One region of the Pseudoalteromonas sp. ESRF-bin5 genome, then DNA from elsewhere that is predicted to be linked to it. Evidence: predicted binding sites of a transcription regulator. Region 1 holds the regulator's gene; the other holds the start of a gene.
What was found. Region 1 encodes FliA, which starts transcription of late flagellar genes. Its sites were predicted from a motif close to CTAAAGNTNNNNNNNNNNNNGCCGATA; they were not measured.

Region 1 (7,753 bases):
GAACCGCCATCAACAAGTAAACTCAGCCCTTTTGCTGCATATACATCTGAGTGAGTTAGGGCCTCATCCTCTAATGCCAAATATCCTTCTTGTCTCGCTTTATGAGACCAACGTTTAACTTGCTCAATTGCATCATCAATATTGTAACTGGGAGTCACAAATACCCAGTGACTCATTCTAAGCATTTTTTTAAAGGTACTAGTAGACGTTTGTAGCATTACAGCGCCTACTGTCCCACCTAGTACTATAATGAGCGCAGGACCATTAAAAAGGGCGGCAATCACACCACCTTCTAGATGATAGCCAATTGCTATAGCACTTAGTGCAACAATTAAACCAAGTACAGAAAGCTTATCCACAACCGGTTTCGCTTTTTATCCGCGTTGCAATATCGTCAAGCGCTAAACTCTCACTTGAAAGCCCCGCATTAGCAACAGCTTGTGGCATACCATAAACAACACAGCTTTTTTCATCTTGTGCCCAAATAGTGGCGCCAGTTTGTTTTAACATTCTTGCGCCATCTCTACCATCAGCCCCCATGCCGGTTAAAATAATAGCTAAAACATCTCCCTGATAAGCTTTTGCAATACTTGCAAATGTAACGTCAACACTGGGCTTATAAGTGATTCGCTCGCTACTGTCTTCAAAAACGCGCAATGTTTTAGAACCACCTCGACCTTCAACCATCATTTGTTGCCCGCCAGGAGCCAAATAGGCAGTTCCAGGGTCAAGACGATCACCTTGCTGTGCTTCTTTTACTTTTATTTTACACAACCCATTTAAACGAGCTGCAAATGCCGGTGTAAAAGCAGCAGGCATATGCTGGATAAGTAAAATAGGATGCGGAAAATTAGCGGGTAATTGCGTAAGCACATTTTGTAAAGCAACAGGACCACCAGTAGATGTACCGATAGCCACAAGCTTGTATTGCTTGCCACTTGCACGAGTTGGTACGTTGTTTTGTGTTTTTGTTAATGTCGATGCGGTTGTTGAACGCTGAAAACTTCTATCTGGTTGCCTGATTGAAGACGCAGTATTACTGATTTTATCAGGCACAGAGCGTGCCGCTGGTTTCTGGTGTGTTATTGGCTTAAAGGCTCTAGGAATACGCTTATTACCAATTTCTTTGACTTTAGCTTGAAGGAGCTTTATCGCATCTTCATTATTACGTGCAATATCTTCAAACTTTTTAGGTAAAAAATCCATCGCTCCAGCATCAAGCGCATCAAGTGTTGCTGTTGCGCCAGCACGGGTTAAAGAGGAAAACATTAATATTGGCGTGGGGTTATTTGCCATTATCTCTTTAACAGCACTGATACCATCAAGCACAGGCATTTCTACATCCATCGTGATCATATCAGGACGAAGCTGAGCCGTTTTTTCTACAGCCTCTCTGCCATTAATGGCAAAACCTATAACTTGTATATCGCTGTCTTGTTCAAGGATTTCGCTTACTCTACGACGAAAAAAGCTTGAATCATCAACAACTAAAACTTTTACGGCCATTTAGCTCTCTTATTAAATTTATACGTAGGCACACATCTTATGTGTACCTACTTTATGATTTAGCCAGCGTAGTGTTTTAACATATTTGGAACATCTAAAATTAGTGCAATTCCACCATCTGATGTAATAGTTGCGCCTGCCATACCTGGGGTACCCTGCAAAAGAGCATCAAGAGGTTTAATTACAACTTCTTCTTGACCTATTAAAGAATCAACTACAAAACCAACCTGCTGAGTACCTATTTGAACAATAACAACATGACCTTGCGCTTTGCGCTGAGTGCGATCTGCTCCTTTAACTAACCAATGCTCAAGATAAAATAGCGGTATCGCTTTCTTACGTACAATAATAGTTAGTTGACCATCAACTACATTTGTTTTGGTTAGATCTAAATGGAATATTTCACTTACACCAGCTAATGGTAATGCAAATGTTTGTTCGCCAACTACAACCATCAAGGTTGGTAATATCGCAAGTGTTAACGGTACTTTTATTTCTAAAATTGTACCAACACCTAGCTCTGACTGAATACTCACTGAGCCATTAAGTTGAGTGATTTTAGTTTTTACAACATCCATTCCCACACCACGCCCTGAGATGTCAGAGATCTCTTCTTTGGTAGAAAATCCTGGTGCAAAGATTAAATTGTACGCCTCGGTATCCGATAAACGGCTCGCCTGGTCGTGATCTAAAACGCCTTTACTGATTGCTATTTTTTTGAGCTTTTCAGCATCCATACCCGCACCATCATCTTTGATGGTAAGCAAAATATGGTCTCCCTCTTGAGACGCTGAAAGTGTAACATTACCCGTCCGAGGTTTGCCTGCTGCTTCACGAGCTGCTGGCATCTCTATTCCGTGGTCAACTGAGTTTCTAACTAAGTGAACAAGCGGGTCTGCAAGTGCCTCAACCAAGTTTTTATCTAAATCAGTTTCTTCACCAACAAGCTGTAAACTAATATCTTTATTTAAGCTTCGTGCTAAGTCACGAACAACGCGAGGGAAGCGGCCAAATACCTTTTTAATTGGCTGCATTCGCGTTTGCATTACTGCGCCTTGGATATCAGCCGTCACAACATCTAAGTTAGAAATGGCTTTGCCCATTGCTTCACTTTCTGAGTTAGTGGCTAAACTTACCAATCTGTTACGAACAAGTACAAGCTCACCCACCATATTCATTATTTGGTCTAGGCGTTTTGTGTCAACTCGGACTGTTGTTTCTGCTTGCGGAGGAGCTGGCTTTTTCACAGCTGCAGGCGCTGGAGCTGCTTTTTCTGCAGGCTTTTGCACTGGTTTTGGCGCAGCGGCTTTTACAGGTTCAGGCTTTTTGACAGGCTCACTTACCTTAGCCACAGGTTTAGCAGCGGGCTTCGGCTCTGAAGCTGCAGGGCTCTCTATTGATTTAGGGGCACCTGATCCATGAAGTTCGTCAAGCAATGCTTCAAACTCATCATCGCTAATTTCATCATCGCTAGAATCACTTGCAGGTGAACGTGTTGAAGGCGTTGCAGAGCTTTCTGCAGAATTATTACTTGCTGTTTGCTCTTTTACAGGCTCACTGGCCGCAACAGCACCAAAGCTTCCAACGCCATGAAGTTCATCAAGTAAGTTGTCAAACTCATCATCTGTAATGTCTCCACTGACATCACTACTACTGGACGCGCTTTCAGCTACAGGGCTTTGACCTTTTCCATGTAATTCGTCTAGTAAGTTTTCAAATTCATCTTCTGTTATTTCGTCAATCTGAGTTTCATCATCGCTTTGTTCAACTGTTCCACCGCTAAATAGCTCGTCAAATGCAAACGGATCTTCTTCATCAGTTCCTGAGGCTTCCTCGGCAACTGGGGCATCAATAACCTCGGCTTGAGGTTCTTCAGTTGAATCAACTGGTGAGTCACCAGCAAGCTCTTCTTCTGTTGGAGGTAAACCTAGTTTATGAAGGGTTTCAAGAAGTTCGGGATCAGCGGGTTCTGGTTTGTCACGATTTTGAATGGTAGCAAACATCTCGTTAATCGTATCGAGAGCTTGTAAAATTACGTCCATCAACTCCGAATTAACCGTTCGTACGCCTTGCCTAAGCAGGTCGAACACATTCTCTGCGCCATGACATGCGTCAACGAGCTCGGTCATAGCTAAAAACCCAGCACCACCTTTTACAGTGTGAAACCCTCTAAATATGGCATTGAGTAATTCGGTGTCCTCTGGATTGTTTTCCAGCTCAACTAACTGTTCAGATAAAAGCTCTAGGATTTCTCCTGCCTCTACAAGAAAGTCTTGTAAAATATCTTCATCGACTTCAAACATGCAGTTACTCTCCTCTTAGAAGCCCAAACTTGATAAAAGATCATCGACTTCATCTTGATCAGATACAACATCATTACGTGATTCTTTATCAATAATAGGGCCTTCTGGACCTGCTAAAGTTTGTTCGTCTAATGGTTCATTTGTTTTTTGTTGTTCTATTTTTTCGGCTTTGCTTTCGCTTTGATCAGCGAAGGCTGTCAAAAGATGAATTAAGCTTTCTTCAACTTCTCTAACAAGCTCAATAACTCGGCGAATAACTTGGCCGGTTAAATCTTGATAGTCTTGTGCCATAAGTACATTAGTCATCAAACTTTGCAGCTCATCGGTTTTATGATGAGAATTGTTCATAAACTTATCAATGCTGTGGCATAACGATTTAAACTCCCCTAACTCAATCTCTCGATTCATTAGGCGATCCCATGTCGGTTTGATATGAGATATTTCATCTGCCAACTGTTGAGCAATTGGTAGGCTAGCCTCAACTGCATCCATTGTTTTATTCGCGGCATTTTCTGTCATTTCTATAACATAATTGAGCCGTTTTTTTGCATCTGGAATAGCATCGGTAGTTAAGTCAGATAAGCGAGTGTCTAGCTCAAAGCTTTTTAAAGCTTCATGCAATTGACGGGTTAACTTTCCAACCTCAGCAAATATTTCAGATTGCTCCTTAGAAGCGGTATCTAAAATTAACTGATTGGCTTTGTCTTGCTCACCGTTTTCTAGAAAAACAACGAGCTGACGAGCTTGTTCTAAAGTTATTTGAGGCGCAGCAAGTGCTGACATAAGCCTCTCCCCCTATCATTAGCCTAAACGTTCAAATACTTTTTCTAATTTAGTTTTGAGTGTTCCAGCAGTAAATGGCTTAACGATATAACCATTAACACCTGCCTGTGCTGCCGCTATAATTTGTTCTTTTTTAGCTTCAGCCGTTACCATCAATACTGGAATGTGTTTAAGCTTATCATCCGCACGTATTGCTCTTAGTAGGTCTATACCCTGCATTCCTGGCATATTCCAATCGGTAACAACAAAATCAAATACTTGATTTTGTAGCATTGGCAAAGCGGTTGACCCATCGTCTGCTTCTTGAACATTAGTGAAACCTAAGTCACGCAACAGATTTTTAATAATACGTCTCATTGTTGAAAAATCATCAACAACCAGAATTTTCATGTTTTTATCCAAAACATCCCCCAGTGAGGTCTTAACCTTGTTTACTTACTACTAATTTATCCAGTCATTGATTTTAGCTTTAAGCTTAATCATCGCCTGACCATGTATTTGACTTACACGCGATTCACTTACATCGAGTATATGCCCTATTTCTTTTAAATTCATTTCATCGTTATAGTACAAAGACAGCACCATTGCATCACGTTCTGGTAAAGATTTTATTGCACCTAATAGAGACTCGTTAAACCGCTCATTTTTAACATTATTAAACGGTTTGTCTAGCGCTAAATCTTGGCCCACTGGACTGATGGCATCTTCATCAACACCAAGGTCTTCAATACCGAGTACTTTACTTGCATTTACATCGTTTAAGATATGATGGTACTCATTTAACGAAATTTCAAGTTTTTCAGCAACTTCTATATCTGTTGGCTCACGGTTTAAGCTTTTTTCTAAAAAAGCAATTGTTTCGGCCACCAAACGGCTTTTACGATGTACTGAACGGGGTGCCCAATCGCCACGTCGCATCTCGTCAAGCATTGCCCCACGAATACGAATCCCCGCAAAAGTTTCAAAGCTAGCCCCTTTGGTTGCATCAAAACTTTTAGATGCTTCAATCAGACCTATCATTCCTGATTGTATTAAATCGTCCAGCTGCACGCTGGCTGGTAAACGCGCTATAAGATGACATGCCACTTTTTTGACAAGTGATGCATGTTTTTCAACAATCACATTTAAATTTTGTGCTGATTGATATCCCATAACTTTATTCACCAATGTTGTCATAATTAGCCGTTTACTAGTTTCTCTATGAAAAACTCCAGATGACCTGATGGTTGATTAGGTATTGGCCATTTAACTGCTTTTGTTGCTAACGCTTGAAACGCAAGTGCCGCCGGCGAATTAGGAAAAAGCTCTACAATAACTTTTTGGCGACGCGTTGCTTTGCGCATATTTTCGTCGTAGGGAACCGTTGCGACCAGGTCCATTGATACATCTAAAAAACGATCGGTCACTTTGGAAAGTTTAGCAAATAACTCTTGCCCTTCACGCATACTACGGACCATATTTGCAACAATTTTAAATTTGTATACACCATGCTCGCGACTCAACACTTTAATGAGCGCGTAAGCATCTGTAATCGATGTGGGCTCGTCGCATACAACAACCATGACGTCTTGTGCCGCGCGAGAAAAACTCAGCACCATGTCTGAAATACCTGCGGCTGTATCGACAATTAAAATATCAAATTCTGTATTTAATTCACTAAAAGCCCGTATAAGTCCCGCGTGCTCTGAAGGCGACAATTCAACCATACTTTGAGAGCCTGACGTTGCGGGTACAATCTTTATACCTGCGGGGCCTTCAACTAAAATTTCATCAAGTTCACATTCACCAGATAAAACATGTGATAAGTTACGTTCAACACGTAGTCCTAGCATAACGTCACAGTTTGCTAAGCCTAAATCGGCATCAAGAACCAACACTCTGTTACCTTGCTGGCCTAATGCAATTGCAGTATTCAGAGAAACATTTGTTTTTCCTACTCCACCTTTACCGCCAGTGACAGCGATAACTTTTACGCCGTTGTTATTGTTTTGACTCATTTTGCGCAGGCCACTTGCTTGATCTAATACTGTGTTAATCATACATCCCTACTGTGCTTGGCGCCACTGCTTGGTGCCTTGAATGTTGTGCTTTTGCTCTTTTTAAATAGAGTTGCTCAGCCTTTTTAACTAGTTTTTCAGCATTTGCAACTCGAATATCTTCTGGTACTCGTTGACCGTTAGTAAGATACCCTATTGGAAGGCGATTTTGAATCGCTATACTAATAATCTCACCTAAACTTAAAGATTCGTCTAATTTGGTGAATATACAACCACTTAACTGCACTTTTTTAAAGTGCCTAACGGTTTCTTGCAACACATGTATTTGCGATGTTGCGCTGAGCACTAAATAACTGCGAATATCAACACGCTGATTACGCATTAGCGTATTAAGTTGCTCAGTTAAGCGCAAGTCGCGCTGGCTCATACCCGCAGTATCAATTAATACTAGTCGTTTATTTCGTAAATGATATAAAACTTCAGCTAATTCATTAGCATCTTTAACTTGCTTAACACCACAACCTATAATTCGGCCATAAGTGGCGAGTTGCTCATAAGCACCAATTCTGTATGTGTCTGTTGTGATTAAAGCGACTTTGTCTGCACCATATTTTTGTGCGCCAAGTGCAGCTAATTTAGCAACGGTTGTTGTTTTGCCAACACCCGTTGGGCCGACTAAGGCGTATACACCGCCTTGACGTAAAATCTCGTTGTTGGTTGTCTGCATCTGATCTTCAACCATTGTTAAAAGTGCTTTCCAACCTTGCTGGCGAGATACATCGTCAGGAACAAAGCACGCCATTTGCTCAGCAACATCTTTATCTATTCCCATACCGACTAAACGATCAATCATGCATGCACGAGTAGGATCGCGTCTTGCCATGTCTTGTTGCATAAGCCCTGACACTTGATGTTCTAACAATTGACGAATGGCATTCATTTCGTCACGCATTGACGAAATTTGCTCACTTTCAGTATGCTTAGTTTCTTGGCGAGGTGTCACTGGACTGTCAAGATCATCAAAACCACTTTCTAAATCATCAAATCCAAGGCTGTCTGCTTGTGTTTGCGGACGCGCTGAAGCTTGACGTTCATTAGTGAACATAGGACGAGGACGCTGCTCTTGAACTGGCTCTTGGTAGTTGTCTGTAGTATCAATACCTG
Region 2 (7,753 bases), on a different contig from region 1:
ACAACGCAACTTAACAAAATCTGGTGAAGGCCTAGCAACCTCAATGGAGCGCCTAGCTTCTGGTATGCGCATTAATAGCGCAAAAGATGATGCCGCAGGCCTACAAATTTCAAATAGATTAACGTCCCAAATAAATGGCCTAGCTGTTGCTCAACGAAATGCTAATGATGGTATTTCAATGGCGCAAACCGCTGAAGGTGCAATGAATGAATCAACTAATATCCTTCAGCGTATGCGCGAGCTGGCATTGCAATCTGCGAATGGCTCAAATTCTGATTCGGATAGAGCAGCCTTACAGAAAGAAGTAAGTGCATTGCAAACTGAACTAACTCGCATAGCCGATACAACGTCATTTGGTGGACAACAGTTATTAGATGGTTCGTATGGTACGAAAAAGTTTCAGGTTGGCGCGAATGCTAATGAAACTATATCTATGACAATGGGGAGCGTTGCTGCTGCTGATATTGGGAATAATGTAGTGACTGGTAGTGGTACAGTGTTTGGAGATGCTGAAAATACAGATTTAGCTACAAGCTTAGCCAGATTGACTAATGCAGGTGTAGAAGTCGGAGTGGTTGGATTTGATAACTCAATAACGATTGCAGATGGAACTGGTGCTGCTACTGCAGCAGAGCAAGTTAATAATGCAGGTTGGGGTATTGAGGCTACAGCATCTGTAACCACAACATTATCTGCTTTTGACTCATCTTCAGGTGGTATATTAACGTTAGGTGATAACACATTTGACTTAGCTGCATTTAATGGCGATATTGAAAAGCTAGCAGAGCAGATGAATAAAGTTGGTATTGAGACTACGATTGATAGCTCTTCTCAACTTACTTTAACCGCTAAAGATATAGATGGCGTAGAGTTATCGGCATTTACAGGAGGGACTGCTTCACTTGGCTCAGGAACTCCTGCTGGTGCACAAAGCGTTACCTCTACATTAGAGCTAAGTTCTGGGGATGATTTTGGACTTACAGGCACAGCTATGGACGAGGTTTTTGGCTCATCTGTGACTGCAACATCGGGCGCATCAACTTTAAATAAAGTTAGTGACTTGGATGTTTTAACTCAAGATACTGCGCAAGACGCAATAGCAGCTATTGATGGGGCGATCAACTTCATTGATAGTCAAAGAGCTGACTTGGGTGCAATACAGAATCGCTTTGGGCATACGATAAGTAATCTAGCAAACATATCTGAAAATGTATCTGCGTCGCGAAGCCGTATCCAAGATACCGATTTTGCTACAGAAACAGCACAGATGACAAAAAACCAAATATTACAACAAGCGGGTACATCAATACTTTCTCAGGCAAATCAAATACCACAAGCAGCAATTAGTTTATTAGGCGGCTAATTATTAGGTCAACTAATAACAGGTACACAAACGCACTTTATCAAGTGCGTTTTTTGTTTTTAGGTGATGAAAATCCACTTTAAGTATAACGTTTGATCTACATTTGAAATAATTTAAATTGTTTTTTTGTTTTAAAACAGTTTGTTATGAATTTTTTGATAAGTAAATTAATTTATTTGTTAAATACTTCTAAAGATAATAAATCATCTGCCGTTAACTTAATCAGTACAGAGCTTGAGCATGCAATTGTGACAGCTCTTGGTTAAATCAAAACAGCAATATTACGAAAGTAATCAGGAGTTTTATTATGATTTCAGTAAACACGAATGTATCTTCATTAAACGCTCAACGTAACCTATCGCAATCAGGTTCTGACCTTGCTACATCAATGGAGCGATTAGCTTCAGGTATGCGTATCAATAGCGCAAAAGATGATGCGGCAGGCCTACAAATTTCAAACCGTTTAACCTCACAAGTAAATGGTTTAGCAGTAGCACAGCGTAACGCTAACGACGGTATCTCAATGGCGCAAACAGCTGAGGGCGCGATGAATGAGTCAACTAACATATTGCAACGTATGCGTGAGTTGGCATTGCAATCAGCAAATGGTTCTAATTCTGATGATGATCGAAATGCGCTACAAAAAGAAGTATCTGCATTGCAAACTGAATTAACACGCATAGCGGATACAACTTCATTTGGTGGTAAGCAATTATTAGATGGAAGCTTTGGTACTACCAAGTTTCAAGTAGGCTCTAATGCAAATGAAACTATTTCAATGACACTCGGAAACGTAGCTTCTGACGCTATTGGTAATGAAGTTGTAGAAGGGGCCGCTGATGTTTTGGGTACTGCTGCTGCAACTGATCTTGATACTATACTAGGTGATGTTACAGCTGATACTTTGAAAGCTATTGGTTTTGATAAATCTGTATCTGTTGTTGCCGATACTGGTGCAAATGACATTGCGAGCAGTATAAATACTGCCGGTTGGGGAGTAAAGGCAGAGGCTGTTGTTGAAACAACGTTATCAAATCTTACTACTGCTTCGGTTGGAACATTAAACATTGGTGATGATAGTTTTGATTTAGCTGCTTTTAATGGTGATGCAGATAAACTTGCAGAACAACTGAATAAAGTTGGTATTGAGGCTTCTAATGACAATGGAACGATTTCTATAAAAGCAACAGGCGTAAATGGTATCGAAGTTGTAGGAAGTTCCACAGCAGGGACAGTTACTTTAGGCACAAATGCTACAACTGATGCAGCAGCAGACGCAGCAGTTGCTTCTGAGCTTAAACTATCTTCAGGTGAGGCATTTAATATTTCAGGAACAACTGTAGATGAAATTTTAGACTTAAATGCTGGAGGTGGTGCATCTACTTTAAGTAAAATTTCTGATGTTGATATCACAACAGTAGACGGTGCTCAAAATGCTCTAGCAGCAATTGACGGTGCTATCTCAGCTATTGATTCACAACGTGCAGATATTGGTGCGATTCAAAACCGCTTTGGTCACACAATTAGCAATCTATCTAATATCTCTGAAAATGTATCTGCTTCACGTAGCCGTATTCAAGATACAGACTTTGCAACCGAAACAGCTGAAATGACGAAAAACCAAATCTTGCAACAAGCAGGTACATCAATCTTATCGCAAGCGAATCAGTTACCACAAACAGCACTTAGCTTATTAGGTTAATAAGTTAAAAGTAATAGCTTAATGGTTAGCTAACTAATACATAAAGTCAGTATTAGTATTTTAAAAAAGGAGGTGGCTTTAGCTACCTCCTTTTGTGGTTTAAGAATATAAACTAAGCTATTGTTGGTTTAATTAAGTGAAAAATAGGAATCTGTTATGAATACAATTACTTCAAACGCAGAAATTACAACATTACCGACCCCCGTTGCTGGTGATGATAAGCAAGCGGGGCAAGCTGCTCGTTCTTTGACTGAGCGAGCGGTTGATGATGTAAAGCAGACGGATGCTCAAAATCAACAAAAATTACAGCAAAATCAATACAACAATAATAATCAAGATGAAAATATTCAGCCGTTAGAGCGCGAACAGCTAGAACAAATGGCGCAACAATTGCAGGATTTTATGGGTGAAATGAATCGCAGTTTGCAATTTAAAGTTGATGAAGATTCAGGCCGTGATGTAATCAAAGTGCTCGATAAAAACAGTGGCGAAGTTATTAAGCAATACCCTTCTGAGGAAGTATTAAGCCTAGTTTCTAAACTGTCTGAATCTGCTGGTATTTTAATTGATCAAACGGTTTAGTCGGTAGTTGTAATTACTAATACTAAGTTAGCTTATTTTTAGGTATTTAAAGAGGTGAAGTATGTCTATTTCGTTTAATGGTTTGGGCTCTGGCTTAGCGGTATCAGACATTGTGGATGCATTAGTTAATGCTGAGCAGGCCCCTGCTGAAGCTCGTTTAAATACTACCGAAAGTAATTTAACTACTGATATATCAGCTGTTGGAGCATTAAAGTCTGCCCTTGAGAAAGTACAAACATCAATGGAAGCTTTAGGCGACAGCGATAATTATCAAAAGCGTACAGCATCTGGTAATGATGATTTTATATCGATAAGTGCTGATCAAGACGCTCAACCAGGTAGCTACAATGTAAAGGTAGATGCATTAGCACAAGCGCATAAATTATCATCTCCTGCATTTGCAGCCGATGAAGCTATTGGCGCCGGTATAATTACAATAGGCTCTGGTGAAAACAGTTTTTCTACTGTTTTATCGGCAACTAATACTTTAGAAGATTTACGCGACCAAATTAATAACGGCCCTTTTACAGGCAATGACAGTAACGACTCGGTGGTGGCGACTATAGTAACCAGTGACTCAGGCCAGCATTTAGTACTTACTAGTAAAGAAACCGGTGAAGACAACGCAATTACTATTACGGTACAAGATGACGATGGTAATAATACCGATACAGGTGGGCTTTCACGGTTAGCTTACGATGTGTCTGACGCAGACCCACTAAACCATACTACAAACTTAACTGAAGTGAACGCTGCACAAAATGCACAAATAACAATTGATGGCACATTAACGGTATCAAGTAATACGAATGAGTTTAGTAATGTAATTGATGGCGTGGATATTACCGCTAAAAAATTGCATGATGCTGATGACGATATAAGTGATATTTCAGTCACTGAAAATAATAATAATATACAAGCAGGTTTAAATAGCTTTATCGAAAGCTATAATGAGCTGCTAGAACTGAGCAACAATTTAGGCGCATCTAGTGAAGCTGGCGCAGGTGTAATGGCGGGTGATTCACTCCTTCGTGGTGTTATGTCAAAACTACGTAGTGAAATAACTGAATCAGTAGATTTAGGTGATGGTAATTCATTATCACTTTCGCAATTAGGTGTTGAAACAGATCGCTATGGTGTTTTAACACTCAATACTGAAACACTAAACGAGCAAATAGAATCTAACGTTGATTTAGTACAGCAGTTTTTTGTAGGTGATGACGAAGACGAGGGCGGTTTTGCGCAATCTTTTGATGAGCTTATGAGCTTTTATACAGACTCTGACGGCATTATCCAAAACCGTATAGACAGTAAAACTAACCAACTAGACGATTTAGATGATCAGCGCCTCAGCCTTGCGAGTAAAATGGAATCGTTATCTGACAGGTTATACGCCCAGTACAACGCGATGGATTTACTAGTCGCGAGCCTTAACTCTACAAGTAGTTATGTGCAAGCGCAGCTTGAAAATATGCCTGGTGTGGTGAGTAACAATTCATAACTAGTAAAAATTTGTAAGTCCCTATATAAAGAAAACCGTTTTATAAACGGTTTTTTTTATGCCCAATTAAGTTTAAATAGCGCTGTGCGATACTTAGTTAAACTGACTTGTAGGCAGAGATAGCTTTACCTGTTTTTTTTTGCTTAATTATGGCTTTAGATGATTCATTTTTTACAGCATTTGCTTGTTTGCTAATGTTGTTTATGTTGGTTTGAACTGCCATAAGCTGTTTGGCGTTAGGCGGGGTTTCGCTTTCGCACCAGCGCTTAAGCTCACTATTTAAAGTATCCATAATTGGTTTAGCTTCATTAGCTTTATTGCTTTGCACTAATACTTCAATTTGGCTGAGTAATTGGTTAATGTACTCAGCTTTGCCTATTTGCTCTAAAGCCATTAGTTTATACCGCAGGAGTACGCTGATCGACAGGAATACTATCCCAGCCTTCTTTTATTTCTTTAATAATGTTAGCTACCTCAGAAATAATCTCAATGTCATTATCTACATTTGCTTGCACAAGGCGTCTTTGGCAGTAGTCATAAAGTGCTAATAAATTACTTGAAATGCTAGGGTCTTGTTCAACTTCTAAGTTAAGCGCATCTTGCAGTGCACCTAATAATAAAATGCAGGCAGAGAGATTTTCGCCTTTTTTTTCTATTTCTTTGCGCTCAATAAAACCCTTAGTAGCAGCTAAGCGGCCAATAATATTACTAAAAATAAGGTTTATTTGTTCATACGGGGCCATTTCTGCAATGTTACTTGCACGAACTTGACTGTATTTTTTCAGTGAGACATGTGCCATGGGAAAATCCTAAAATTTAACGACTAAAATTATGTAAAACTTATATCAAAATAAAAAGCAATATTAGTGCCAAGCGTTTTACATTTGTATAGTTATCGGCATTGTTACTTTTAACTTAAGTAAATAATAGCTTATATATTTTGTGTATTGGGTAATTAATGATTTAAATTTTTAGTTAGCTTTTATATGGGGGGTTATATATTAATACTTAATAGTTAATTCTTAAGTATGACTGAATTAACGAGTGCGTCTGTTTTTTGGCGTTTATGTCAAAAAACTGCCGCTATCACTTGCATCCGTGCTTAACTGGCTTACAATTTAGTTAATTAAATTAAAGAGTGAAGCACGGCTCGCTAACTATGATCCTGATTTTAGATAATAATAACAATCGCTCTATTGGGTTAAATGCATCACTTGGTTTTATCGGTGAGGCGACTCATCGTTTAGATGAAGACAACTTTGAACAAGAGTGTGCAAAATATCAGCAGCATGAATGCATGGTCATTTTAGGGGCTTTACAGTCTCTCGATCACGAAAACTTAATTAAGCGCTACCCAACACTTCCATTTTTATTAATAGGTGAAACGTTAAGACCATTACTTAGCATTGCTAATGTAGTTGGACTTATTTGTGAGCCATTTAATCATGAAGTGACCACACAGTTGCTTCATGATTGCCAGCAGTATCATCGTATGTTGCCGGGGGAGCACAAAAATACTCAGCCACATAAATCTTTTGATGGCCTTGTAGGTGAAACACAAGCTGTAAAAGAGGTTCGTTTTTTAATTGAACAAGTAGCAAAAACAGATGCAAACGTTTTAATTTTAGGTGAGTCAGGTACTGGTAAAGAAGTGGTTGCACGTAACGTTCACTTGCTATCTAAACGAAGTACGGGGCCATTTGTGCCTGTAAACTGTGGAGCTATACCTGCAGAACTACTAGAAAGTGAACTTTTTGGCCACGAAAAAGGGGCGTTTACAGGGGCTATTTCTGCGCGTAAAGGCCGTTTTGAGTTGGCGCAAGGCGGTACGCTGTTTTTAGATGAAATTGGTGATATGCCGCTACAAATGCAGGTTAAACTTTTACGCGTATTACAAGAACGAAGCTATGAGCGTGTAGGTGGTACTAAGGCGATTCAAGCTGATGTACGTGTTATTGCTGCAACACACCGCAACCTCGAAACCATGATTGAAGCTGGCAGCTTTCGTGAAGATTTATATTACCGGTTAAATGTATTCCCTATAGAGAACCCGTCGTTAAGTGAGCGTGCTGATGACATTCCGTTACTACTTAAGGAGTTAATGCGTCGCGTAAACGAGCAAACGGGCACGACAGCTAAATTTACTGAGCGAGCAATCGAAAGTTTAAAAGAGCATGCATGGCCGGGTAATATCCGTGAGCTTGCGAATTTGGTTGAGCGAATGGTTATAATGTTCCCTGAAAAAGTAGTGGACATCCCTGATCTACCCAATAAATATCGTTACATTGAGGTAGATGCTTATGAGCCTGAATACCCTGAAGAACTTATGGAAAAAGATGCCTTTAACGATATATTCAGCACAGGGTTTAGTGATTATGACAATGAGCCAGAGCCTGAATTTAACCAAGCTGGCTCAGGCGTATTACCCGAAGATGGCATTGAGCTTAAAGAGTATTTAGCAGAGCTTGAAATAAGCTTAATTACACAAGCTTTAGAGCGTTTTGATTACGTTGTTGCGCGCGCCGCAGAAATATTAGGTGTAAGACGTACAACACTGGTCGAAAAAATGAAAAAGTATAACCTTTCTCGAGATTAGCAGTACGAA

Region 2: fliS (flagellar export chaperone FliS) is a predicted target of FliA. The motif match lies at 6,042-6,068, and genes of this name have one in related genera.

Annotation. Positions count from the first base shown of each region.
Region 1 is NZ_NTLW01000273.1:330-8,082, reverse strand. Features, by position in the region: gene BCG07_RS16855 (flagellar motor protein) at 1-359, opposite strand, end outside; gene BCG07_RS16850 (protein-glutamate methylesterase/protein-glutamine glutaminase) at 352-1,506, opposite strand; gene BCG07_RS16845 (chemotaxis protein CheA) at 1,566-3,809, opposite strand; gene BCG07_RS16840 (protein phosphatase CheZ) at 3,825-4,592, opposite strand; gene cheY (chemotaxis response regulator CheY) at 4,611-4,994, opposite strand; gene BCG07_RS16830 (RNA polymerase sigma factor FliA) at 5,034-5,744, opposite strand; gene BCG07_RS16825 (MinD/ParA family ATP-binding protein) at 5,771-6,631, opposite strand; partial or broken gene flhF (flagellar biosynthesis GTPase FlhF) at 6,624-7,753, opposite strand, start outside.
Region 2 is NZ_NTLW01000119.1:5,706-13,458, forward strand. Features, by position in the region: gene BCG07_RS06020 (flagellin) at 1-1,363, shown strand, start outside; gene BCG07_RS06025 (flagellin) at 1,668-3,065, shown strand; gene BCG07_RS06030 (flagellar protein FlaG) at 3,222-3,647, shown strand; gene fliD (flagellar filament capping protein FliD) at 3,709-5,148, shown strand; gene BCG07_RS06040 (hypothetical protein) at 5,246-5,542, opposite strand; gene fliS (flagellar export chaperone FliS) at 5,547-5,948, opposite strand; gene BCG07_RS06050 (sigma-54 dependent transcriptional regulator) at 6,308-7,744, shown strand.